Linked DNA regions of Marichromatium purpuratum 984. The protein of the gene in region 1 interacts with the protein of each later gene in a pairwise test. Links are inferred from orthologs where the notes say so. Each region holds a gene or a part of one and is shown in the gene's direction. Other genes may lie near its edges. The genes, in order: rho, hfq, yhbY and nusG.

Evidence for each region.
Region 2: the proteins of rho (region 1) and hfq interact in binary tests that used the Escherichia coli proteins (3 or more experiments, as listed by UniProt). The link is inferred for Marichromatium purpuratum 984 from one-to-one orthologs.
Region 3: the proteins of rho (region 1) and yhbY interact in binary tests that used the Escherichia coli proteins (3 or more experiments, as listed by UniProt). The link is inferred for Marichromatium purpuratum 984 from one-to-one orthologs.
Region 4: the proteins of rho (region 1) and nusG interact in binary tests that used the Escherichia coli proteins (3 or more experiments, as listed by UniProt). The link is inferred for Marichromatium purpuratum 984 from one-to-one orthologs.

The regions. Positions count from the first base shown.
Region 1 is NZ_CP007031.1:384,064-392,034, reverse strand. Bases 1-2,855 are described here. They hold rho (transcription termination factor Rho), read left to right. Parts: upstream 1-727; coding sequence 728-1,984; downstream 1,985-2,855. Other genes in these bases: MARPU_RS01810 (DUF4198 domain-containing protein), read right to left, coding at 2,224-2,855; trxA (thioredoxin TrxA), read left to right, coding at 205-531; MARPU_RS01825 (DEAD/DEAH box helicase), read right to left, coding at 1-3. Outside these bases: more of MARPU_RS01810, read right to left, coding at 2,856-3,309; MARPU_RS01805 (hypothetical protein), read right to left, coding at 3,384-3,701; MARPU_RS01800 (FeoA family protein), read left to right, coding at 3,884-4,138; feoB (ferrous iron transport protein B), read left to right, coding at 4,131-6,650; MARPU_RS01790 (hypothetical protein), read left to right, coding at 6,706-6,948; MARPU_RS01785 (ABC transporter ATP-binding protein), read left to right, coding at 6,963-7,850; MARPU_RS01780 (hypothetical protein), read left to right, coding at 7,852-7,971. UniProt on the Escherichia coli protein: Facilitates transcription termination by a mechanism that involves Rho binding to the nascent RNA, activation of Rho's RNA-dependent ATPase activity, and release of the mRNA from the DNA template.
Region 2 is NZ_CP007031.1:1,657,182-1,663,173, forward strand. Bases 1-2,860 are described here. They hold hfq (RNA chaperone Hfq), read left to right. Parts: upstream 1-1,230; coding sequence 1,231-1,491; downstream 1,492-2,860. Other genes in these bases: miaA (tRNA (adenosine(37)-N6)-dimethylallyltransferase MiaA), read left to right, coding at 4-972; hflX (ribosome rescue GTPase HflX), read left to right, coding at 1,524-2,810. In the rest of the region: FtsH protease activity modulator HflK, read left to right, coding at 3,074-4,237; protease modulator HflC, read left to right, coding at 4,237-5,124; MARPU_RS07500 (DUF2065 domain-containing protein), read left to right, coding at 5,425-5,607; MARPU_RS07505 (ATP phosphoribosyltransferase regulatory subunit), read left to right, coding at 5,621-5,992. UniProt on the Escherichia coli protein: RNA chaperone that binds small regulatory RNA (sRNAs) and mRNAs to facilitate mRNA translational regulation in response to envelope stress, environmental stress and changes in metabolite concentrations.
Region 3 is NZ_CP007031.1:1,831,543-1,836,301, forward strand. What follows is about bases 505-3,210. They hold yhbY (ribosome assembly RNA-binding protein YhbY), read left to right. Parts: upstream 505-1,559; coding sequence 1,560-1,862; downstream 1,863-3,210. Other genes in these bases: hisC (histidinol-phosphate transaminase), read right to left, coding at 505-650; MARPU_RS08225 (SOUL family heme-binding protein), read left to right, coding at 784-1,452; MARPU_RS08235 (hypothetical protein), read right to left, coding at 1,863-2,702; MARPU_RS08240 (molybdopterin-containing oxidoreductase family protein), read right to left, coding at 2,712-3,210. In the rest of the region: more of hisC, read right to left, coding at 1-504; more of MARPU_RS08240, read right to left, coding at 3,211-4,759.
Region 4 is NZ_CP007031.1:791,841-799,468, forward strand. What follows is about bases 4,111-7,068. They hold nusG (transcription termination/antitermination protein NusG), read left to right. Parts: upstream 4,111-5,301; coding sequence 5,302-5,835; downstream 5,836-7,068. Other genes in these bases: tuf (elongation factor Tu), read left to right, coding at 4,111-4,756; secE (preprotein translocase subunit SecE), read left to right, coding at 4,922-5,299; rplK (50S ribosomal protein L11), read left to right, coding at 5,985-6,419; rplA (50S ribosomal protein L1), read left to right, coding at 6,419-7,068. Outside these bases: MARPU_RS03585 (OmpP1/FadL family transporter), read left to right, coding at 25-1,452; MARPU_RS03590 (UDP-glucose dehydrogenase family protein), read right to left, coding at 1,504-2,841; more of tuf, read left to right, coding at 3,566-4,110; more of rplA, read left to right, coding at 7,069-7,111; rplJ (50S ribosomal protein L10), read left to right, coding at 7,413-7,628. UniProt on the Escherichia coli protein: Part of the processive rRNA transcription and antitermination complex (rrnTAC). The complex forms an RNA-chaperone ring around the RNA exit tunnel of RNA polymerase (RNAP).

The DNA.
Region 1 (7,971 bases):
CATGACGTTTCGGGTATCCCTGAGCTGCAGACCTCGCGGGCGGGCAAGGCTTGCAAATTCTCTTCGCTTTGGATCAAATAGCATCTTACCCAAGGGCCCATATCAACGCCAATTCGCCCGCCCGCTCCACAGCCGACCCGCGCGACGCCTCAACGGCGAGTTCTCACGCCCTTCACCACACGAATTCAACGGGAGACGACTCCAGTGAGCGACAGCATCGTCCACGTGACCGATGACACCTTCGAGGAGGAGGTGCTGAAATCCTCCAAGCCGGTGCTCCTAGACTACTGGGCCGACTGGTGCGGTCCGTGCAAGATGATTGCCCCGGTCCTCGATGAGATCGCAAGCGAGTACGGCAAGGACCTCAAGGTCGCCAAGCTCAACATCGACGACAACCCCAACACCCCTCCCCGTTACGGCATCCGCGGCATCCCCACGCTGATGCTGTTCAAGGATGGCGAGGTCGAGGCGACCAAGGTGGGCGCCGTCTCCAAGTCGCAGCTGACCGCCTTCATCGACAGCAACCTCTGACACCCGGCAACCAACCAGCGCGCGGCGAGGCGCCCGTGCGTTCGAGGCGATCGACTTTCTAATTTCCACGGGGCGTCCGCCCGGACGCCCCCTCTCCGGTGGGCTGCCGTCCTGCAGCCGCATCCTCTCGCGACACCGATCCTTCTCGCGGGGCGCTGCCCACCAGCCACGACCTCTGTCTTTAACGATAACCGTGATGAATCTAACCGAACTCAAGAAGACGCCTGTACCCGAGCTGGTTGCCCTTGCCCAATCGATGGACATCGAGGGTGTCGGACGCTCTCGCAAGCAGGACCTGATCTTCGCCATCCTCAAGGCACAGGCCAAGCGTGGCGAGGACATCTACGGCGACGGCGTGCTCGAGATCCTGCAGGACGGATTCGGGTTCCTGCGCTCGGCCGACGCCTCCTATCTCGCTGGCCCCGACGACATCTATGTCTCCCCCAGCCAGATTCGTCGCTTCGCGCTGCGCACCGGCGACACCATCTCGGGCAAGATCCGTCCGCCCAAGGACGGCGAGCGCTACTTCGCCCTGCTCAAGGTCTCGGACATCAACTTCGATCGCCCCGAGAACGCCAAGTCGAAGATCCTGTTCGAGAACTTCACCCCGCTGTTCGCTCAGGAGCGGCTCACCCTCGAGGTCGGCAACGGCAGCACCGAGGACATCACCGCCCGCACCATCGACCTGGTCGCCCCCATCGGCAAGGGTCAGCGCGGCCTCATCGTCTCGCCGCCCAAGGCCGGTAAGACCATGATGCTGCAGAACATCGCCCAGTCGATCGGTCACAACCACCCCGATTGCTACCTGATCGTGCTGCTCATCGACGAGCGCCCGGAAGAGGTCACCGAGATGGCCCGCTCGGTGCGTGGCGAGGTCATCTCCTCGACCTTCGACGAGCCGGCCACGCGTCACGTCCAGGTCGCCGAGATGGTGATCGAGAAGGCCAAGCGACTAGTCGAGCACAAGAAGGACGTGGTTATCCTGCTCGACTCCATCACCCGTCTGGCGCGCGCCTACAACACCGTGGTGCCCTCCTCGGGCAAGGTGCTCACCGGTGGTGTCGACGCCAACGCGCTGCAGCGCCCCAAGCGCTTCTTCGGCGCCGCGCGCAACGTCGAGGAAGGCGGCAGCCTCACCATCATCGCCACCGCGCTGGTCGACACCGGCTCGCGCATGGACGACGTGATCTACGAGGAGTTCAAAGGCACCGGCAACATGGAGATCCACATGGATCGCCGCATCGCCGAGCGCCGTATCTTCCCGGCGATCAACATCAACCGCTCCGGCACCCGCCGCGAGGAGTTGCTGATGGGCCCGGCGGAACTGCAGAAGATGTGGATCCTGCGCAAGATCCTGCACCCGATGGATGAACTGGCGGCCATGGAGTTCCTCTTCGACAAGCTCAAGGCGACCAAGACCAACGACGAGTTCTTCTCCTCGATGAAGGGCTGAACGACCGCAGCTCGCCCCGAGTACGCCAGGCGCGCGGCGTCACCGTCGCGCCATCGCCCGCGCGTCCGCCACATCCCGCACCGCCCCATCTCTCCCCCTGCTCCGTCATCAGACATACCGCGCCGACGGACGCCAGGGCACGGATCCCGAAAAGACATCGCCCCGGCCCGGCACGAGGCCGAACCGGGGCGATGGAGATGCCCGCCGAACCCGCCCCCCCGCGCGTCCGGCGAAACAACTCAGTTGGTGCCGACTCGGCTCAGCACCTCGAGTACCGCGGCATCGACCAAGCCATTGGCCGGCAGCTCACGCACCCGCTGGAAGACCTTCAGCGCCTCGCGCGTGCGCGGACCGAAGTTACCGTCGACGCCACCGGCATAGACGCCCAGCTCACGCAGCGCGGCCTGCACGTCACGTCGCTGCTGAAGGCTCAGTTCGCGATCGAAGGCCTCGGCGTCAACCACCTCGACTGCCGCCTCGACTGCCTCGACCTGCTCGCTCACCGCTTCCTCGACGGCCGACGCACCGACCTCCAGAGGACGCGCCTCGACCCAGATCACCGCGTCCTGCGACAGCTCCTTGCCCTCGTGCTCCTTGTCGGGACCGCTACCGAGGCAGGCGAACCCCCACATTCCGGGCGTCGGGATGCCGAAGGTAAAGCGCCCGTCGCCGTCGGTGATGGCGACGATCGCGGTGGCCGGCACCGTACCCAGGGTGTCCTCGCCGAAGGCGTTGGCGTCCATGTCGATCTCGGTGTTGATGTACTCGATCTCGCACTCGGCGCCGGCCACCGGCTGACCGTCGGCGAGCAGCTGACCGGTGAAGGTGCCACCGGCGAACACCTGATAGGGCTTGTTCAGCGGCACGATCTCGGTGGGCAGGCCGAGCGGCTCGTTCCAGTTGGTGGGCATCGCGCCCTTGTTCAGGTAGGACTTGGTGATCTGCTGGATATAGATGTCCTCGCTCCCCTCGTAATAGGGCGCGGGCACCACAGCGAAGACATAGTCACCGTTGCGACGGACCTTGTAGGTCGCCTGATAGGCCTTGGCCTGATTGTGAGCACCCTGCCAGGTGATCGGCTGCAACGCGTCCTTGAGATCGATGCGCTGATCCTTGAACTGGACGAAGAAATCGAGCGGCTCGCCCATGTCCATGGCGTGGCCGTTCTCCATCGGGTGCCCGAACACCAGCTTGAGATCGACCTCGGCCGGCGACTCGAGCATGGTCTCGGGAGTGTAGAGCAGCTGGAAGTGCGCCTGGGCGGCGCCGGCGCCGAGACCGAGTGCGGCGGTCGAGGCAATGAGTGCGAGAGGAGTCTTCATCATCGTGGGTAGGGTTCCGGTGTCAGAAAGCGGGATGCTGTGTCCAGCGCGGCGATCGGGGGCCGACGCGGCGGCCTTTACTCGACGATGTCCTCGCCGTCGATCTCGATCTCGTGACCGGGACCGGCGTCGAACACCACCTTGTACTCGCCATCGGGCTTGTCGAACTCGAACTCGCTGTCCTCGGTCATCTCCCCCTCAATGACGGCATTGCCGCCGGCATCGAGCACGCGGATCGCCACCCCGGAGGCAGAGGAGCCATCGGAGAATCCGCCCTCGCAGAAGACGGTACCGTCACCGTTGTCGTAGCAGGAGCACAGCGGCGTGTGGGCCAGGGCCGGGGTGGCGACCAGGGTGGCTGCAAGCAGCGTCAGTGGCGGCAGGATCTTGCGCATCGAACTCTCCAGATTGCGATTTTCGTCGTCGCCGGGATCGGCATCCCGGTCGATTCGGGGCGCGAGAAACCTTACCCCAAGAGGACATAATCGCGCAAACGCTAATCTTTATCATTTGCGCTATGGCATCAATAAGTCTAGAATTCCGCCTTCAGCCCGCTCGTACTGCTCAAGGCCTCGCCATGCCGAACCGACCGAACTGCCCCCACCGCACCCTCAACGACATGCATCCCGGCCATCGCGCGCGCATCCGTCGTCACCACGCCCGTGGCGCCGTGCGCCAGCGCCTCATGGACCTGGGACTGATGCCGAACGTCGAGGTGGTGCTGGTGCGCAGCGCGCCACTGAACGACCCCATCGAACTGCAGTTGGAGGCGACCAACGTCACCCTGCGCCGTCAGGAGGCAGCCACCATCGAGGTCGGCGACGATGACTGAGCGCAGAGACCTGCTGGTCGCCCTCGCCGGTCAGCAGAACGCCGGCAAGTCGACCCTGTTCAACGCCCTCACCGGGGCGCGCCAGCACGTCGCCAACTACCCCGGGGTGACGGTCGACAAGAAGTACGGCCAGTACGGCGACACCGAGGGCCGGGTACGCATCGTCGACCTGCCCGGCACCTACAGCCTGACCTCCTTCTCGCTGGAGGAACGGGTGGCGCGCGACTTCCTCATCCAGGAGCGCCCGGACGTCGTCGTCAACGTGGTCGACGGCTCCAACCTGCGCCGTTCGCTGCACCTCACCCTGCAGCTCCAGGAGATGGAGCTGCCGTTGGTGCTGGCGCTGAACATGATGGACGTCGCCGCCGGGCGCGGGCTGGAGATCGACCCGCAGCGCCTGGCCGCACGACTCGATGTCCCGGTGATCCCCACCGTCGGGCGCAAGGCCGAGGGGCGCGAGGCGCTGCGCGGGGCGATTCGCGCGCGTGCGTGCGATCACCGCGAGACCGCCGCCGCGGTCGACTACGGCGAGCTGGAACCGGCGATCGGCGCACTCGTCGAGCACACGACCACCACCCCGGAGCTGGCCGCCGTGCCCGCGCGCTGGCTCGCGCTCAAGCTGCTCGAGGACGACGCCCAGGCGCAGCGTCAGCTGCGCGAGCGTCTGCCCGCACCACAGGCCGAGGCCCTGCTCCAGGAGGCGGCGCGGCGGCGCCGCGACTTCGAGACCCAGGCGCGACTCGATGTCGCCGACCATCTCGCGGCCTGTCGCGACCAGAGCGTCGGGCAACTGCTCGAGGGCGTGGTCGAGCGACGCGAGGACCGTCCGCGCACCACCCTGACCGAGCGCATCGACCGCGTGTTGCTCAACCGTCTCGCCGCGCCGGCCTTCCTGGTGCTCACCGTGTTCCTGATCTATCAGGTGGCGATCGTCTGGGGCTACGAGCTGACCAACTACACCTGGCCGCTGCTCGCCGGGATGCGCGAGCTGGTCGCCGGGGTACTGCCCGATGCCGGCTTCCTGGTCGATCCCTACACCCGCGCGCTCGGGCTGTGGCTGGTCGACTCGGCCAACACCCTGCTCAACTATGTGCCGATCTTCCTCATCCTCTTCGCGCTGATCGCGGTGCTCGAGGACTCGGGCTACATGGCGCGCATCGCCTTCATCCTCGACAAGGTGCTGCACCGCTTCGGGCTGCACGGCCAGAGTACCCTGCCCTTCATCCTCGCCGGGGTATTCGCCGGCGGCTGTGCGGTGCCCGGGGTGATGGCCACCAAGGGCATCCCCGACAACCGCGCACGGATGGCCACCATCCTCACCGTGCCCTTCATGAACTGTCTGGCCAAGGTGCCGCTCTACACCCTGCTGCTCGGGATCTTCTTCGTCGAGCACAAGGCGCTGATGATGTTCTACATCTCGACCATGACCATCATCTTCGCGCTGCTGGTGGCCAAGCTGCTCACCCGTACCGTACTGCGCGGCGAGGAGACCTCCCCCTTCGTCATGGAGTTGCCGGCCTATCACCTGCCGACCCTCGGTGGCGTGCTGCGTCGCGCCATCGATCGCACCTGGCTCTACATCAAGAAGGTCGGCACCATCGTCATCGCGGTGGCAGTGGTGGTCTTCACCCTGCTGCACCTGCCCGGACTCTCCGACACCCGCATGGCCGACTTCGAGGAGCGCGGTCGCGCGGCGGTGAGCAACTTCGAGCAGGCGATGGCGGGCAACGCCTATGACTGGGTCGCCAGCCCCGAGCACATCACCCCGCTGCTCAACTATTACAACGACTACAAGCGCGCCAAGCTCAATGCCTCCGGGGCCGAGGGCTCACGCGCGGTCAAGGCACGCTTCGAGCGACGCAACCCCGACTACTTCCCGCTGGTCGCGCCGCCCAAGGGCGATCGCGACGCCCGCCAAGCGAGCCGGCAGCTGCGCAAGCTCAGCTCGGCGCGCAAGTCGCTGCGCCGCGAGATGAAGGAGGAGCGCATCACCAGCTCGATCCTCGGCATCATCGGGCGCGGCATGGAGCCGGTGACCCAGTTCGCCGGCTTCGACTGGAAGATCAACGTCGCCCTGCTCTCCTCCTTCGCCGCGCGCGAGAGCAGCGTCGCCACCCTCGGGGTGCTGTTCCAGCAGGACGAGGACCAGAACGCCACGCTCGAGCAACGCATGGGCGAGGAGACCCGCGCCGGCGGCGCCACCGCACTCACCGCGGTGGCGGTGATCCTGTTCTTCGCGCTCTACCCGCCCTGTCTCGCCACCACGGTGATGGTCAAGGTCCAGACCGGCTCCTACAAGTGGATGCTGTTCTCGATCGTCTTCCCGACACTGCTCGGGCTCGGTGTGGCCAGCGCGGTCTACACCATCGGTATCGTCACCGGCTCCTCGGGGATCGAGATGATGAGCTGGACCTACTTCGGCGCGCTCGCGCTGCTGTTGCTGCTCGGGTTGTTCACCGGGCCGGGCCGGAGACGCCCCGTCGCCCTGACCACCGCACCCGAACACGGCTGACCGGGGGCCGGGGCCGCGCCCCGGCCGCCCCCATTCGCAGACCACGGAGCACCGCATGCAAGAGACCGCAACCGACAGCAGCGCCGCGACGGTGGTCGCCGCCGGCAACGCGCTCGGCTGGGCCGACAGCCTCATCCCGCTGATCGCGCTCGGCGCAGCGCTCTACTATCTCTACCGCACCCTGTGGGCCAACCGCGGTCGCTGTGGCGGCTGCTCGGGCAAGGGCAAGGGTGGCGGCTGCGCCACCACCGCGCCGCCCCGGGTGACACCACCACGCATCGGCCAGGGCCGTCGCTGAGCGCCCTCCCAAGGATGAGCGACACCGCCATCGAGGTCTCCGGCCTCACCCACCACTATGGGCGCCGCACCCTCTATCGCGACCTCGAGTTCCGCGTCCCACGCGGCAAGGTCGTCGCCCTGCTGGGCAAGAACGGGGTCGGCAAGACCACCCTGATCCGGCTGCTGATGGGCTTCCAGCGCCCCGCCGGCGGTCATTGCCGGGTGCTCGGCGAGGACTCGCACGCGCTCTCCCCGGCCACCCGGGCACGGATCGGACTGCTGTTCGAGGGCCACCTGGCCTACGACTTCATGACCATCGAGCAGATCGAGCGCTTCTATCGCCCGTTCTACCCGAACTGGCGTCATGAACGTTACTACGACCTGGTCGATCGCATGCAGCTGCCGCGCGACCACCGCATCGCCAACATGTCGTGCGGTCAGCGCTCACAGGTGGTCCTCGGGCTGATCTTTGCCCAAGACCCCGAGCTGATGATCCTCGACGACTACTCGATGGGGCTCGACGCCGGTTACCGACGGCTGTTCCTCGACTATCTGGCGCGCTATCTCGACGCGGGCGAGCGCACCGTCTTTCTCACCTCGCACGTGGTGCAGGACATGGAGGAATTGGTCGACGAGGTGATCTTTCTGCAACGCGGCGGCGAGCTGCTGCAGATGCCGCTGGCCGACTTCCGTCGCGACTTCCGCTGCTTCGCGCTCACCCCCGGCGAACAACCGCCACCGCCCACCGACCGGTTGATCCGTAACCTCGACCTGCACGGCCGCCAACCGCGTCTCTACAGCTTCGCCGAACGCGACCGAATCGCGGCTCGGCTGGCCGAGCAGTGGCCCGGTGCGCGGCTCGGCGAGGTGCTGCCGATGACGCTCGAGGACGCCTTCATCGGATTGACCGGGAAGTACTGACATGCTCCGCGCCATCGTTCTCAAGGAATGGCTGAAGCTGCGCTGGGTGTGGGTCGCCGCGCTGCTGATCCATCTCGCGCTACTCGCCCAGCTGCTGCTCGCACTGCGCCACCAGTTCCGC
Region 2 (5,992 bases), 1.3 Mb from region 1 along the record:
GTCATGATCGATTCCGCCGACCCACGGCCGTGGGCCATCCTGTTGCTCGGCCCGACTGCTGCCGGCAAGACCGATCTCGCCGTCGAGCTGGTGCGTCGGCTGCCGTGCGAGATCATCAGCGTCGACTCGGCGATGGTCTATCGCGGCATGGACATCGGTACCGCCAAGCCCGGCCCCGAGGTGCTGGCCGAGGCTCCGCACCGGCTCATCGACATCCTCGACCCGAGCGAGTCCTATTCGACCGCACAGTTCCGCGCCGATGCCCTGGCGGCGATGGCCGAGATCAGCGCGCGGGGGCGGATCCCCTTGCTGGTCGGTGGAACCATGCTCTATGTGCGCGGTCTGTTGCGCGGTCTGGCCGAGCTGCCGGGGGCCGATGCGGCGGTGCGCGCCGCGCTCGATGCGGAGGCGGCGCGTCTCGGCTGGCAGGCGATGCACGAGCGGCTCGTCGAGGTCGATCCGGTGAGCGCGGCGCAGATCCACCCCAATGACCCGCAGCGCATCCAGCGCGCGCTCGAGGTCCACACCCTGGCCGGGCGCCCGATGAGTACGCTGATCGCCGAGGCCCGCGCTCGCGCCGAGCCACCCTATCGCTGGGTGAAGCTGGTGCGCGCGCCGGGCGATCGCGCGCTACTGCATCGGCGCATCGAACAGCGCTTTTGCGACATGCTCGATCAGGGGCTGGTGGCCGAGGTCGAGCGGCTGTGGGCGCGCGGCGACCTGCACCCGGAGCTGCCCTCGATGCGCTGCGTGGGCTATCGCCAGGTGTTGAAATATCTTCACGGCGAGTACGACCGTGATGAGCTGGTGCAGCGCGGTATCTATGCCTCCAGACAGCTCGCCAAGCGTCAGCTCACCTGGCTGCGCGCCGAGCCCGACTGTCATTGGATCGATGATCACCCGGATCCCTGTGGTCAGGCGCTGGCGGCGCTCGCGGCGGCTGGTATCGGTGGCGCGGGCGGTGGCCGATGAGTCGTGGCCGGTGTTGCTGGTCCTTGCCGCGGTGTCGCCAGCGAGGCATGCTCAGTCAAGTCCCCGCGCTGGGGGCCTGCTCCAAATCAGGCCGGTGTCCGTCACCAGTCCGCAACCCGTTGATGGGTGCTGCGGTCATGGCGAGCGTGGCGAGAGGAGGTGATCCGGGATGGGGGGAAGCACTGCCCCGGAGCGCCTGTCCGGCCACGGTCACATCCGGATGCCGACCGAACAAACGACAACAAGGAGACTCAACACATGGCAAAGGGCCATAGCCTGCAAGACCCCTTCCTGAACACCCTGCGCAAGGAGCGCGTGCCGGTCTCGGTGTTCCTGGTCAACGGTATCAAGCTGCAGGGGCAGATCGAGTCCTTCGATCAGTTCGTCGTGCTGCTCAAGAACAACGTCAGTCAGATGATCTACAAGCATGCGATCTCGACGGTGGTGCCGGCGCGCAACGTCAAGCTGCCGCCGAGCGATGAGTCGCCGAAGGGTGAGGACAAGTCCGACGATGCCTGAGTCGTGCGCGCAACGATTGGTGGGGGCGCGACGTGTTTGAGCGTCCCGATGTCGGTGAGCGGGCGGTGCTGGTACAGATCGATCTCGGCGGCGAGCGGGTCGATGCCGAGCAGCGCGAAGAATTCGCGCTGCTCGCCGAGGCCGCCGGCGCCGAGGTGCTGGCGACCCTGGGGGGGAGTCGCGCCGCGCCCGATCCGCGCTACTTCCTCGGCAGCGGCAAGGCCGAGGAACTCAAGGACCTGGTCGCCGCCTGCACCGCCGACCTGGTGATCGTCGATCATCCGCTCTCGCCGGCTCAGGAGCGCAACCTCGAGCGCCTGGTGCAGTGCCGGGTGCTCGATCGCTCCGGGCTGATCCTCGATATCTTCGCCCAGCGCGCGCGTTCCTTCGAGGGCAAGCTGCAGGTGGAGCTGGCGCAGCTGCGCCACCTCTCGACCCGACTGGTGCGCGGCTGGACCCATCTCGAACGCCAGAAGGGTGGCATCGGGCTGCGCGGTCCGGGCGAGACCCAGCTCGAGACCGATCGCCGGTTGCTCGGCAAGCGCGTGGCGATGCTCGAGCGCCGGCTCGGCAAGATCGAGGGGCAGCGCGCCCAGGGGCGCAAGGCGCGGGCCAAGGCCGAACTCTCGGTGGTCTCGCTGGTCGGTTACACCAATGCCGGTAAGTCGACGCTGTTCAATCGCTTGACCGAGGCCGGGGTGTTCCAGGCCGATCAGCTGTTCGCCACCCTCGATCCGACGCTGCGTCGATTGGAGTTGCCGACCGGCGAGCGGGCACTGCTGGCCGATACCGTGGGGTTCGTCAGCGATCTGCCGCACGAGCTGGTGGCGGCCTTTCGCTCGACGCTGGAAGAGGCGCGCAACGCCGCGTTGCTGCTGCACGTGATCGATGCCGCAGCCACGCAGCGCTCGCGACTGATCACCGATGTCGAGCAGGTGCTCGAGGAGATCGGTTGCAGCGAGATCCCGCGCTTGGAGGTGTTCAACAAGATCGATCGGCTCGAGGAGGGCGCGCCGCGTCTCGAGCGCGATGCCGAGGGCGTGCCGGTGCGGGTGTGGATCTCAGCGCGCGAGGGCGAGGGGATCGAGCTGTTGCTGCAGGCGATCGCCGAGCGTGTCGGTGGTCAGCGCGTCGAGTGTCGGGTCCGTCTCGAACCGGCCGATGGGCGGGTGCGGGCGCTGCTCTTCGCCCATGCGCAGATACTCGCCGACACGCCGCTCGAGAGCGGCGGTTGGGAGATGGCCTTCAGCATCGCGCGGGCCGATCTGGAGCGGTTGCGAGCGCGCGACGCGCGACTGGCCGCCTGTGTCGAGCCCTGAGTTTCATTGGGGTGGGGCGTTTGCCCCACTCCGCCGCGCCATCTTAGAATGACACCTTCGATCTGGGGCATCAGGGATGCGTGTCCGCGTGACCTCATCATGCGATATCGCTTGATATCGGCCTCGTACGTCGGCATTGTTCTACGCAATATTCACCTGCCATCGGACTTGTCGTGACGCCCTGTTTGCAGTGGCCGGATCGTCAACCCCCGACAGGGCAATCCGGGACGACTCCCCAACCAACCAGTACAGACGGAGAAGCTATGGCCTGGAACGAGCCAGGTGGCGGTAACAAAGACCCTTGGAGTGGTGGCGGCGACCAGGGGCCGCCCGATCTCGACGAGGTGGTACGCAAGCTCCAGGAGCGCCTGGGTGGGCTCTTCGGTGGCAAGGGCGGCGGGCAGGGCGGTCCGAGCGGCGGTCCCGGGCGCGACCTCAGTCTGCGCCTGATCGGCGTGGCGGTGGCCGTGCTGGTGGTGATCTGGCTGGCCACCGGCATCTATATCGTCGGGCCGGCCGAACGCGGTGTCGAGACCCGCTTCGGCAAGCTCACCGAGACCACCGGTCCGGGGCCGCACTGGCACATCCCTGCACCGATCGAGTCGGTGACCAAGGTTAATGTCGATGAGATCGCCACCTTCAGTCACAAGGCCTCGATGCTCACCCAGGACGAGAATATCGTCGATGTCGAGCTGACGGTGCAGTCGCGCATCCAGGATGCGGCGAACTATCTGTTCCAGGACCAGAATCCCGAGAAGACTCTGCGTGACGCCACGGTGACCGTGGTACGCGTGACCATCGGTGGCAGCAAGCTCGACTACGTGATGACCGAGGGTCGTAGCGCGGTGGCGGTGACCATCAAGGAGCGCATCCAGGCACTGATGGATCAGTACAAGACCGGCCTCGAGGTGACCACGGTCAACATGCAGCCGGCCAAGCCGCCGGAGCAGGTCAAGGCCGCCTTCGACGACGCCATCAAGGCGCGCGAGGACAAGGAGCGCATCGAGAACCAGGCTGAGGCCTATGCCAACGAGGTGCTGCCGCGTGCCCGTGGTGAGGCCGCGCGCATCATCGCCGATGCCCGCGCCTATCGCGACAAGGTGATCGCCGAGTCCGAGGGTGAGGCGGCCCGCTTCGATGCCATCCTCACCGAGTATCAGAAGGCCCCCGAGGTGACGCGTGAGCGTCTCTATCTCGAGACCATGGAGCAGGTGCTCGGCGGGAACGCCAAGGTGCTGCTCGATGTCGAGGACGGCGGCAACAGCCTGATGTACCTGCCCATCGATCAGATGCTCAAGCAATCAGCAACGCCGGTCCAGAGTGGCCCGGCAGCGTCGGCGCCGGTCGCGGCGACGCCGGCGAGCGCCAGCGGGGCGAGCGATGCCATGCCCCAGCGCATCGTGGACCGTGAGCGGAGGACGCGTTGATGAATCAGTACAGGACCCTGCTGCCGATCGGCGTCGCGGTGCTCGCGCTCCTCGTCTACAGCTGTACCTTCGTGGTCAAGCAGTACGAGGTGGCGATCAAGCTGCGACTCGGTGAGATCGTCTCCGACCAGTACGGCCCCGGGCTGCACTTCAAGCTGCCCTTGATCAACTCCATCGAGATCTTCGACCGTCGCATCCAGACCCTCGACTCGCGCCCCGAGCGTTTTCTCACCATCGAGAAGAAGGACGTGATCGTCGACTCCTACGCCAAGTGGCGGATCTCCAACGCGGCGCAGTTCTTCCGCTCCACCGGTGGCAGCAGCGCGCGGACCAGCCGGCTGCTCTCGGAGCGGATCAACACCAGCCTGCGCGACGAGTTCGGTAAGCGCACCATCCAGGAGGTGGTCTCTGACGACCGTCTGGAGCTGATGCAGATCCTCACCAAGGAGGTCAACGCCAACACCGAGGACCTCGGTGTCGAAATCGTCGACGTGCGGGTGAAGAAGATCGACCTGCCGCCCGAGGTCAGTGAGTCGGTCTATCAGCGCATGCGTGCCGAACGTGAGCGGGTGGCGCGTGACCTGCGGGCCAAGGGCTCTGAGGCCGCCGAGCGGATTCGCGCCGATGCCGATCGTCAGCGTACCGTGATCACCGCCGATGCCTATCGTCAGTCGGAGGAGATCCGTGGTGAGGGCGATGCGCGTGCCGCCGAGGTCTATGCCAGCGCCTATAGCCAGGACCCCGAGTTCTACGCCTTCTACCGGAGTCTCGGCTCCTATCGCCAGGCCTTCGGCAACGGCGGTGACGTGATGGTGCTCGAGCCCGACTCCGAGTTCTTCCGCTTCTTCCGTCAGCAACAGGCCCCGGTCGAGGCCATCGGCCGCTGATTCCCACGCTCCGTTGCAGGATGCGGCCCCGCTTCGGGGCCGTATTCCCCCGCCCGAGACCTCTGTCGGACGTTTCGTCCACGTTTCAGTGACTCTTTTGCTCCTCGGTCAAAGGCATGCATTTTGTTGACAAAATGCTGCTTTTGCGCTGAATTTGCGTTTTTTTGTCTGTTCGTGGGGTGTTTTTCGATGTCCCGACGATGGACAAATGCCCTTGCGTCTGGAAAGATGGGCGCCTTTTGAAAGGGTACCGGCCCGGTTGCGTTCGCGTGATCGAGCCCCGGTCGAGGACGTCTGGTCGTGAACGAGCTGCTGATCGCGCTGGCGCTGATGCTGGTGGTCGAGGGGATCTGGCCGTTTCTCTCGCCGCGAAGCTTCAGGCGCGCCTTGTTGCTGATAGCGGCCGAACAGGATCGGGCGCTGCGTTTGACCGGGTTGACGAGCATGATCGTCGGGCTCGGGCTGCTCTATCTGGTGAACTGAGTTTTAGTGCGCAATGAATGAGGAACGGTGGCTGTTGCCAGCCGGAATCGAAGAAGTGCTCCCGCCCCAGGCCCAGGTCATCGAGGGGCTGCGTCGCGAGTTGCTGGATCTCTATGCCGGCTGGGGATACGACTTGGTCATCCCGCCGTTCATCGATTATCTCGACTCGCTGCTGACCGGCACCGGTCAGGACCTCGACCTGCAGACCTTCAAGCTCACCGACCAGGTCTCCGGGCGGTTGCTCGGGGTGCGGTCCGACATGACTCCGCAGGTCGCACGCATGGATGCCCATCATCTGCGTCGTGATGTGCCGCAGCGCCTGTGCTATCTCGGCACCGTGCTGCGCACCCGCGACGACGGCTTCGGTGGAACGCGCAGTCCGCTC
Region 3 (4,759 bases), 1.4 Mb from region 1 along the record:
AGCCCGGCCAGCGAGCGCGACTTGGAGAAGGTCTGCACCACCAAGAGCTGCGGGTGCTCGGCGAGCAGCGCCACCGCACTCTCGGCACCGAAGTCGACATAGGCCTCGTCGATCAGCACCACCCGCTCGCGGTTGGCCGCGAGCAGGCGCTCGAGCTGCTCGAGCGGCAGCGCCCGACCGGTCGGGGCATTGGGGTTGGGGAGCACGATCGGGCCGCTTTCGGCGGCATAGTCGGCCGGGTCGACCTCGAAGGCGGCATTGAGCGGGACGATCCGCGAGGCGATCCCAAAGAGCTTGCAATAGACCGGATAGAAGCCGTAGGTCAGATCCGGGAAGCGTAGCGGCTCGGGCTGTTTGAAGAAGGCCATGAAGGCGAGCGCCAACACGTCATCCGAACCGTTGCCGATGAAGACGTTCTCCGGCGCCAGCCCCGCACGCGCGGCGAGGGCGGCCTTGAGCGCGCCGCTGTCGGGGTCGGGATAGAGTCGGAGCGCGTCGACTGCCGCATCATCGAGCACCGCACGCACCCGCGGCGAGGGCGGATAGGGGTTCTCGTTGGTGTTGAGCTTGGTCAGCTCGACATGCCTGGGCTGCTCACCGGGGACATAGGGCTGCAGGGTGTGGACCAGGTCGCTCCAGTATTGACTCATGTTCGGCGGATCGCGGGATTGGATGGACAATCGCTCAGTTTATCCGCTGAGCCGGTTCACTGTCAGGCATCCCCTGTCAATCACCGACCAACGCCCATAGCCTGGGGATCAGGAACGTCACGAGGAGAGGACCATGCCGAGATCGAACACCCGGCGCGCGACGCTCGCCGCCCTGGCGCTCGCGCTGATCCTGGGCAGCATCGGAGGAGCGCTGATGGCCACCGAACAACCCGCCTATACCCTGATCGAACAACACCGCGGCTTCGAGCTGCGCCGCTATCCGCCATTGCTGGTCGCCGAGGTCGAGATCGAGGGCACCTTCGATGCCGTCGGCGGTCGCGCCTTTCGCCTGCTCGCCGACTACATCTTCGGTAACAACCAGGGGGCGCGGAAGATCGCCATGACCGCACCGGTCAACCAGCAACCGCTGGGGCGCGGCGAGCGCATCGCCATGACCGCGCCGGTGACCCAGCAGCCGAGCGGCGAAGCACGCTATCGCATCAGCTTCGTCATGCCCGCACACTTCACCCGCGAGACCCTGCCCCGCCCCAACGACGGGCGCGTCCACATCCGCGAGATCCCGGCGCGACTGCTCGCCGCGCACCGTTACTCCGGCGGCTGGGGCGAGGGACGTTATCGCGAGCACGAGTCACAGCTACTCGCCGCCGTGCAGGGCGTCGGCCTGAGCCCGGTCGGCACGCCGATCTATGCCCGTTACAACTCGCCCTTCTCGCTGCCGTTCCTGCGTCGCAACGAGGTGCTGGTCGAGGTCGAGCGCGCACCGACAGCGCTCGGGGACTGAGCCGATCCGAGGCGGCAGAGCGCCGCCGGGACTGCTATCATCGCCCCCCATCGGGGCCGGTCCTGCACCGGCCCCGACCCGTTTCGCACAACACAGCCAAGGCCTTCATGAGCATCACCGAAAAACAGAAACGCTGGCTCAAGCAGCAGGCGCATCATCTCAAGCCCGTCGTCATCGTCGGTCAGCACGGCATCACCGATGCGGTGATCGCCGAGCTGGAGATCGCGCTCGATCATCACGAACTGCTCAAGACCAAGATCAGCGCCGGCGATCGTGAGCTGCGCGACGCGGCCATCGCCGAACTCATCGAGCGCACCGGAGCGATGCTGGTCAACCGCATCGGCAACATCGCCATCCTCTATCGCGCCAACCCGCGCAAGCGCGATCCGCTCGCCCTGCCCCGGATCTGATCAGCCGCGCCGGCGCTCGAGCAGCGCCAGCGCCGCGCGACCGAGCGCGCGATCGGCCGCGCGCAGGATCGCCACCCGATCCGGGGTGTGCCGATCCTCGTCCACGCTAACCCCGAGCGCGGCCAGCGCCTCGCTCTCCTCCCCGCTCAAGGGTCGCCGACCGAACACCGAGATCACCATGCCACCGGGGACCGGCGGTGGCGGCGCGAAGGGTGCGCCGTCGACCAGCGCCACCCAGGCGGGAACGAACCCCGGACCATAGAGATCGAAGAAGCCGTTGGAGCCGCGCAGATGGATCTCCACCGCCCGCCCCCCGATCAGCTCGATGTTGCACAGCCCGGTGTAGTCGGCGAGATGGCGCTCGACCAACTGCGCCAGCACCGGCTCGATCGCCGGGATCGCGACCCCGACCTCCCAGACACAGGGGCGCCCCTGGTCACGCCACTGGCCGGCACGGGTGTGCGCCTGCCAGCGGATGCGTCCGGCCTCGAGTAGCAGGTCGCTGCTGGTCTGCTCGCCCTCCAGACACTCGCACCAGAAGCTCCCGGGCCGCACCGGCACGGCGTCGGCGCGAGACACCCCGGCCTCGAGGGCCATCCCGGCGAGATTGACGATTGGCTTGACGAACACCGGCGCCTCCGGCGCAACCCCGAGCGCCATCGGCGACACCCCACAGGGCGCGGCCAACAGGCCTTCGGCCAGCGCCAGGTCGAGCTTGTCGTAAACCCCGCGATGCGCCGGGTTGAGCCGCCAGGCGGCGGCGTCGCTCACCGCCACCGCCCGGCGCGGCCGGGGCCGGAACAGCTGCTCGCGCTCGGGGAGGACACCGATAAAGGGCATGGCCTGACCTCAATCGATCGGTCGGATCTCGCACAGCCCCGACTTGAACGGCGGGAAGCCACTGATCGGGTCGAGGTGCACATCATCGGTGAGCAGATTGACGTTGGCCTCGTTCCAGCCGTGCACACAGTGCACCACGCCCGGCTTGATGCGCTCGGTTACCTGGGCATAGAAGCGCACCTCGCCACGGGGCGAGCCGACCATCACCGCATCGCCATCGTCGATGCCGCGCACCATGGCATCCTCGGGGTGGATCTCGACCAGGGGACGGGGAATGGCCCGGCGCATCCGCGCGCTGTGCTGGTGTTGCGAGTGGGTGTCGAACTTGGTGCGCGCGCCGCTGGTCAGCACCAGCGGGAAACGCCGGGCCAGCGCCGGGGTGGAGACCGGCCCCTCGGCCGGTTCGCGATAGACCGGCAGACCGTCGTGACCGGCGGCGCGCAGCGCGTCCGAATCGAACTCCACCTTGCCGCTGTCGGTGGGGAAGCCACGTAGCCGATAGAGTCGATCGGCGTCCATGAAGCCATGATCGACCAGGTCGTCGATCGCATCGGCATAGACGGTCACCCCGTCGGGGCTGGCATAGATCGCCTCGCGTACCGCCTCGGGCAGCCCCTCGGCGGCCTCCGCCCAGGAGGCCTCGAGGTCCCCGCCCCAGAACAGCGTCCCCATCCCCAGCCGCACCCCGAGCTGGAGGAAGATCTCGCCGTCCGCACGGGCCTCGCCCCGCGGGGTGAGCAACGCGCGCCGATAGCGCACCTCGCCCTGATAGGCACAGCCGGGATAGGCGATCAGCGCCGGGCGTTCCAGGTTGGTCGCCGCCGGCAACACGATATCGGCCTGACGGGTCGCGGGGTTGTGGAAGAAGTCGCTGGCGGCGAAGAAATCGAGCGCGCCAAGCGCCCGCTCCATCCGCGCCGAGTTCGGCCACATCGCAGTATTGATCCCCATCGCCAGCAGCGCGCGGATCGGCTGCGGATCGCCCTCGAGGATGCAGTCGGGCAACAGCATGCTCTGCGCCGCCGGCCAGTAGCGGGTCCAGATCGGGAAGCGCTCGCTGCCGACACGTGGTGGCAAGGCCGCCAGACAGTGATCGAAGCGCTCGATCGGCCGGGGCAGCGCCTTGTCGTTGAAGAAGCGGTTGCCGCCCTCGCGATCGAGGTTGCCGGTTACCGCACAGAGCAGGATCAGCGCGCGATGGTTCTGGAAGCCGTTGCTGTGCTGCACGGTGGCGGTCGGCGACAGGGTGATCTGCGCCGGGGCGGTGGTGGCATAGCACTCGGCGGCGCGCTCGATGTCGGCGGCCGCCACCCCACAAATGGCCGCCACCCGACGCGGGTCGAAGTCGCGCACATAGTCGCGGAAGGCCTCCACCCCCTGCCCCCACTGGTCGAGAAAGACCTGATCCTGCCAGCCGTTGGCGAAGATCAGATGATGGAAGCCGAGCGCGAGCGCCCCATCGGTGCCGGGACGAATCTGCAGATGGACGTCGGCGCGCTCGGCCAGCGGCGTACGTCTGGGGTCGACCACGATCAACGCCCGCTCGGGGCGGGGACTGGCCAGCGGGTGCTGATCGAAGGGCGGGATCGAGCCGCGCGGGTTGGTCGACCAGATGAGATGACAGCGCGTCTTCGGCGAGACCACGGTCGAGGTGGTCTTGATCTTGTAGCCGAGGGTAAGCTTCTCGGCGACCATGGTGGCCGAGAAACAGCAGCCGCTCTCGGTCATGTAGTTGGGCGAGCCGAAGCTGTGGGCGAGTCGTTGCAGCTGCGGGCGCGCCTCCTTGGTATAGCCGGCGAAGAAGCCCACCGCCGGCGCGCCGTGACGTTCACGGGCACGCGTCAGCTCGGCGGCGATGGTGTCGAGCGCCTCGTCCCAGCCGATCCGCTCAAAGCGTCCACTGCCTCGTGGACCGACCCGGCGCAGTGGATAGAGCAGTCGCTCGGGGTGATCGCGCCGTTCGAGCTGGACATAACAGCGCGGGCAGTCGGGCCCGCGGACCTTTACCGGCTCGCCGGCGGTATCGAACTCGACCTCGATCGGACAGTTGGCGTCAC
Region 4 (7,628 bases), 410 kb from region 1 along the record:
GTGGCGTCAGTGGTGCTGGGGGGGGTGTCGACGCTCGCGTCGGCGACCAATGGGTATTTTTCGCACGGCTGGGGTGCGCGCTCCAAGGCGATGGCGGGGGTCGCCACTGCGCTTCCCCAAGATACCCTGGCCGCAGCCACGAACCCCGCCGGCATGGCCTTCGTCGGTGAGGGGATAGATATCGGTGTCGCTTTCTTTCATCCGTCGCCGCGCGGCTACGAGGCCAACCCCGACTTCGCCGTCGATCCGGCGACGGGGTTCCCGGCCGGCCCTTTCGTCACCCCGGGTGACTATGACAGCGATGCCGACTGGTTCCTGATCCCGAGCTTCGGCTACAACCGTCCGCTCGGTGAGCGAGCCACCATCGGGGTCAGCGTCTTCGGCAACGGCGGGATGAACACCCGGTATCGCGATCGTGCGGTGTGGGAGAACTTCGCTGCTGCGCCGGATCAGCTCGCCGGGGTTCCGGGTGCGGGTGAGATCGCCAGTCCGGGCGGGTTGCTGTTCCTGCCGACCAATCCGCCGCAGCCGGTGACCGACCCGAGTGTGCCGCCACCGCCGACGGGCAACAACGCCAACCCCGGCGGCTACTTCACCGCGACCACACCGACCGGTGTCAGTCTCGAGCAGCTGTTCATCGAGATCCCCTATACCTACCGATTCGCCGGCGGCCGTCAGGCGCTGGGCATCGCGCCGGTGTTCGCCATCCAGCGCTTCGAGGCCGAGGGCCTGGAGCCCTTCCGTGGCGCATCGGTTGCCCCGGACCGGGTGACCAACAACGGTGAGGAGTGGTCCTATGGCGCCGGTCTGCACCTGGGGTGGTATGGGCAGGTGAGCGAGCGCCTAGCGCTCGGCGCCTCCTACCGCACCCGTATCTACATGACCGATCTCGACGACTACGAGGGGCTGTTCGCCGGTGGTGGCGAATTCGACATCCCGGCGATGCTCAATCTCGGTCTGAGCTATCGGCCCTGGCGTGACCTGACCCTGGCGTTCGATTACCAGCGCATCTTCTATGGCGACATCGACGCCATCGCCAACTCCAATGCGCGCGACATCTCCGCCTGTTTCGCGCCCGGCGCCAAGCCCTCCTACTGTCTCGGTGGCGACAATGGTGTGGGGTTCGGCTGGGAGACCATGGATGTCTTCAAGTTCGGTGTGCGCTACGACGTCGACGAACGGCTCAGCCTGATGGGTGGGGTGAGCTACAACAGCGACTTCACCGATGGCTCCATGGCCCTGTTTAACATCCTCACCCCGGCGACCGTGCGCTGGCACCTGACGCTGGGGGCGAGCTACCGGGCGAGCGACCGCGACCGCTTCACCTTGGCCTTGTCCTATATGCCGGAGGAGCGGCTCGACGGTGCTAACCCGAGCATCACCCAGGACCAGACCGGGAGCCTGTACATGCAGCAGCTCGATATCGAGATCGCCTGGAGTCGGCGTTTCTGACGGTGGGGTAGGGCGCGGTCGCGCCGGTGCGCGACCGCGTGGCGGGGTGTTTCAGGCGGGGGTGGCCGGTGCGCGACCGATCGAGAGATAGGTCAGGCCGGCTGCGGTGGCCTGCTGCGGATCGAGGATGTTGCGTCCGTCGAGCAGTAGCGGGCGGGTGAGGGTGTCGCGGATGAGACGGAAGTTGGGGCTGCGGAACTGGGTCCACTCGGTGACGATCACCAGCGCATCGGCGCCGACCAGCGCGGCGGTGGCGTCCTCGGCGAGCACCAGGTCGGGGCGCTCGCCGTAGAGCCGGCGGGCCTCGTCCATCGCCACCGGGTCGAACGCCTGTACCTTGGCGCCGGCTGCCCACAGCGACTCCATCAGCACCCGGCTCGAGGCCTCGCGCATGTCATCGGTGTTGGGCTTGAAGGCCAGCCCCCAGAGCGCGATGGTGCGCCCGGCGAGATCGCCGTCGAACTGCGCCTTGAGCTTGTCGAACAACAGCTCCTTCTGGCGGAAGTTGACCGCCTCGACCGCCTGCAGCAATTGCGGCTCGTAGCCGACGCCGCGCGCAGTGCGCTCGAGTGCGCGCACGTCCTTGGGGAAGCAGGAGCCGCCGTAGCCGCAGCCGGGATAGATGAACTGGTAGCCGATACGGGGATCCGAGCCGATGCCGACACGGACCTTCTCGATATCGGCGCCGACGATCTCGGCGATGTTCGACAGCTCGTTCATGAAGCTGATCTTGGTCGCCAGCATGGCGTTGGCGGCGTACTTGGTCAGCTCGGCCGAGCGTACGTCCATCACCATCAGTCGGTCGCGGTTGCGGTTGAAGGGGGCGTAGAGCGCGCGCAACAGCTCGGCGGTGCGCGGGTTGTCGGTGCCGACGATGATCCGATCGGGACGCATGAAGTCCTCAATCGCTGCGCCTTCCTTGAGGAACTCGGGGTTGGAGACGACATCGAAGTCGGCGCTCTGGCCGCGCTCGGAGAGGGCGCTGCGTACGGTGTCCGCGACCTTGTCGGCGGTGCCGACCGGGACGGTCGACTTGTCGACGAGGATGCGGTAGCCGTCCATGTGCTGGCCGATGGTGCGGGCGACCGAGAGCACGTACTGCAGGTCAGCCGACCCGTCCTCGTCGGGTGGTGTGCCGACGGCGATGAACTGGAAGAGCCCGTGCTTGACCCCGGCCTCGGCGTCGGTCGAGAAGCGCAGTCGTCCGGCTTCGCGGTTGTTGCGGATGAGTTCGTCGAGTCCCGGCTCGTAGATCGGTACTCCGCCATTGTTGAGCAGGTCGATCTTGTCCGGGTCGACGTCGATGCAGAGGACATCGTTCCCGACCTCGGCGAGACAGGCGCCGGTGACCAGGCCGACATAGCCGCTGCCGAATATTGTTACTTCCATACTGGGATCTCCGAGTCCGAAGTGATTGGCTGTGTGATTGGGTTGCGTTTGGGGTCGTGAAGCGGGTATCTTAAGCGGCTACTCCGGTTGTCGGCGACGGGCTGTCCCGGTCAGCAACTGGGTCTTTGGCATCAAGCGCTCGATTCTGTCCTTCACTCGAGCTGATCATGGTATCAGTCAGTAGTGTCCAAGGCGTTAATGGGAACCGGGTGCGCTGGAGGCAAGAAATAAAGTGCTGTAGGCGTGTTGACAAAGCTAAAAACGACGCCTAGAATGTGCAGCTCTTTTGGAGGGGTTCCCGAGCGGTCAAAGGGATCAGACTGTAAATCTGACGGCTCAGCCTTCGGAGGTTCGAATCCTCCCCCCTCCACCAAGTTTCCGTCCTGCGGGGCGGCGCCGCGAAGACCGCGGCATGGCGGTGGTCGATCTTCATTGGGTCGGTCGTCGCAGGGTGAGCTGACGTATCTGCCTTGCGGGTGTAGTTCAACGGCTAGAACCTCAGCCTTCCAAGCTGATGATGTGGGTTCGATTCCCATCACCCGCTCCAAGTTCAAGGTGCCCTGGCACTGTGAAGTAAGTTTTGCCCATGTAGCTCAGATGGTAGAGCACACCCTTGGTAAGGGTGAGGTCACCGGTTCAATTCCGGTCATGGGCTCCATTTTTTCAGTTCGGTTGCGCGCATCCAGGCGCGCCTGGTCGATTTGAAACATGCGGGGAGCCGTTCATGTCCAAAGAAAAATTCGAACGTAGTAAGCCTCATGTCAACGTTGGCACCATCGGCCACGTCGACCACGGCAAGACCACGCTGACGGCTGCGATCACCACGCACCAGGCGCGCAAGTACGGTGGCGAGGCGCGTGCCTACGACCAGATCGACAACGCACCCGAAGAGCGCGAGCGTGGCATTACCATTGCCACCGCGCACGTCGAGTACGAGTCCGATACCCGTCACTACGCGCACGTCGACTGCCCCGGCCACGCCGACTACGTGAAGAACATGATCACCGGTGCGGCGCAGATGGACGGCGCGATCCTGGTGGTGTCGGCCGCCGACGGCCCGATGCCCCAGACCCGCGAGCACATCCTGCTCTCCCGTCAGGTCGGCGTGCCCTACATCATCGTCTACCTGAACAAGGCCGACATGGTCGACGACGCCGAGCTTCTCGAACTCGTCGAGATGGAAGTGCGCGAGCTGCTCTCGAGCTACGACTTCCCGGGTGATGACACCCCGATCGTGACCGGTTCGGCCAAGCTCGCCCTCGAGGGCGACACCTCGGAGATCGGTGGTCCGTCCATCGACAAGCTGGTCGAGGCGCTCGACAGCTACATCCCCGAGCCCGAGCGTGCCGTCGACGGCGCCTTCCTGATGCCGATCGAGGACGTGTTCTCGATCTCGGGTCGCGGCACCGTGGTGACCGGTCGTGTCGAGCGTGGCGTGATCAAGGTCGGTGAAGAGGTCGAGATCGTCGGCATCAAGGACACCACCAAGACCACCTGCACCGGCGTGGAGATGTTCCGCAAGCTGCTCGACCAGGGCGAGGCCGGTGACAACGTCGGCGTGCTGCTGCGCGGCACCAAGCGTGAGGACGTCGAGCGTGGTCAGGTGCTGGCCAAGCCCGGCAGCATCACCCCGCACACCAACTTCGAGGCCGAAGTCTACGTGCTGAGCAAGGAAGAGGGTGGTCGTCACACGCCCTTCTTCAACGGCTATCGTCCGCAGTTCTACTTCCGCACCACCGACGTGACTGGTGCCTGCGAGCTGCCCGAGGGCATCGAGATGGTCATGCCTGGCGACAACGTCAAGATGACCGTCCAGCTGATCGCGCCGATCGCGATGGAAGAGGGTCTGCGCTTCGCTGTTCGCGAGGGTGGTCGTACCGTCGGCGCCGGCGTGGTCTCCAAGATTATCGAGTAATTGTTTGATCTCCGGTCACGCGCCCGATGGGTGCGTGATTTGGAAAACCTAGTTTCTAGGCCAGTAGCTCAATTGGCAGAGCAGCGGTCTCCAAAACCGCAGGTTGGGGGTTCGAGTCCCTCCTGGCCTGCCATACAACTCATCGCTTAGGCGACACGCGAATCCATGAATTCACGCGCAGAAGCCCGTGGCGCCAGCTTGGATACACTCAAGCTGGTTGCTGCTGCTTTTTTGTTGGTCGGCGGTATCGTTGCCTTCTACCTCCTCAAACCTCTCTCGACCCTGTTGGCGGTCGTCGGTCTGCTGATTATCACGGGTGTCGCGGCGTTCGCTGTCTTCAAGACCGAGCGCGGCCGTGTCCTGTGGCAATTTGCAGGTGATGCGCGCATGGAGGTCCGCAAGGTCGTCTGGCCTTCGCGGCAGGAAACCATTCAGACCACCTTGGTGGTCATCGTCATGGTTCTGATCGTTGGTATCGTGCTTTGGTTGTTCGACATGATGCTGATGGGAATCCTGCGTTTCCTGACCGGTCAAGGAGGCTGAAGATGGCACAGCGGTGGTACGTCATCCATGCCTACTCGGGGTTCGAGGGGCAGGTCAAGCGCTCACTCGAAGATCGCGTCAAGCGTGCTGGTCTCGAGGACCTGTTCGGGATGATTCTGGTCCCGACCGAAGAGGTCGTCGAGGTGCGCGGCGGTCAGCAGCGCAAGAGCGAGCGTAAGTTCTTCCCGGGTTACGTCTTGGTCAATATGGAAATGACCGACGAGACCTGGCACCTCGTCAAGAGTGTCCCCAAGGTCATGGGCTTCATCGGTGGAACCGGTGATCGTCCCGCGCCTATTCCCGAATCCCAGGCCCAAGCCATCCTGCAGCGCCTCGAGGAAGGCGGTGAGAAGCCGCGTCCGAAGGTGATCTACGAGCCGGGCGAGGTCGTGCGCGTAATCGATGGGCCGTTCACCGACTTCAACGGTGTGGTCGAGGATGTCGATTACGAGAAGAGCCGGGTCAAGGTCTCGGTGCTGATCTTCGGGCGCGCCACTCCGGTCGATCTCGAGTTCTCTCAAGTCGAGAAGGGTTGATCGCAACTCGTGTCGTCCCCGTGACGACGTGATGTATCCCGGTCGTCGCCATTCAGCGGCGACCTCCGTACCAAGCCCCCGCCCGGGGGTCTGACATTGGGGAGCCAAGGTCTCGAATCTTCGGCGTCTGCACCCATTGGAGAATCATTGTGGCAAAAAAGATCACAGCCTACATCAAGCTGCAGGTCAAGGCCGGTGAGGCCAACCCGAGCCCGCCGGTTGGTCCCGCGCTCGGTCAGCACGGCGTCAACATCATGGAGTTCTGCAAGGCGTTCAACGCCAAGACGCAGGACGTCGAGAAGGGTCTGCCGATCCCGGTGGTCATCACCGTCTACTCCGATCGCAGCTTCACCTTCATCACCAAGACGCCACCTGCGGCCATCCTGTTGAAAAAGGCCGCTGGTATCCCGAAGGGAAGTGCGACGCCCAACACCGTGAAGGTGGGGGTAGTGACCCGCGAGCAGCTCGAGCAGATCGCGACCACTAAGATGGCGGATCTGACCGCCGCCGACATGGATGCCGCCGTGCGCACCATCGCCGGTAGCGCTCGCGCTATGGGTCTCGACGTCGAGGGGGTGAACTGATGGCCAAGCTGACCAAGCGTATGCGTGCGATCCGTGAGCGGGTCGAGCCGGGCAAGCTCTATGCTCCGGAAGAGGCCTTCGGGTTGCTCAAGGAGCTTTCCCAGGTGAAGTTCTCCGAGAGTGTCGATGTCGCCGTCAACCTCGGCGTCGATCCGCGCAAGTCGGATCAGGTCGTGCGTGGTTCCACCGTGCTGCCCAACGGCACCGGCAAGACCGTGCGCGTGGCTGTGTTCACTCAGGGTGCCAACGTTGAGGCCGCCAAGGAAGCCGGTGCCGACAAGGTCGGTTTCGAGGACCTGGCCGAAGAGGTCAAGGCCGGCAATCTGGACTTCGATGTGGTCATCGCCTCCCCGGACGCGATGCGCATCGTCGGCCAGCTCGGCAAGGTGCTCGGTCCCCGTGGTCTGATGCCGAACCCGAAGGTCGGTACCGTGACTGCCGACGTCGCCGAGGCCGTGCGTAATGCCAAGGCCGGTCAGGTGCGTTATCGCACCGACAAGGCAGGTATCATCCATTGCCCGATCGGCAAGGCCGATTTCGAGCCGGCGCAGCTGCGCGAGAACCTCGAGGCCTTGCTGGCCAACCTGGTCAAGGCCAAGCCGGCCAGCGCCAAGGGCGTGTACATGCAGCAGGTGACGGTCTCCACCACCATGGGGCCGGGCCTGACCGTCGACCACTCGGGCCTGATCTGAGTGCGACGTCCCCGGGCCTGGTGCCCGGGGCACGAAGGCAGTGCCTTCGTGCGCTAAACATCTTTGGGGCCCCGATTTAACGGTCGGGGGCCGTCAAAGACCGCAGGTGTCTTCCTCGGCGCATCGGAGTGTGCGCGCGGATGACTCAATGGGAACGCCCCGCCTGCGCAGACGGTGCTCCAGAATCAAGTCAATGACTGATGACGGCGCACGCTATCCGCATGTCGTGGACTCGCAGGATGCACATCCATGATCTGCGCCCCGGTGCAAGTCGGGGTTCATATAGTCAGGAGGTGACGAAGTGGCGCTGAATTTCGCCCAGAAAGAAGCGATCGTCGCCGAAGTCGCGGAAGTCGCCAAGAGCGCTTACTCGGCCGTCGGTGCCGAGTATCGGGGTTTGACCGTGGACGAGCTGACCCAGCTGCGCGTGGAAGCACGCAAGGCCGGCGTCTATGTTCGCGTGGTCAAGAATACCCTGGCTCGTCGCGCGCTGGAAGGCACGGACTTCGCGTGCATG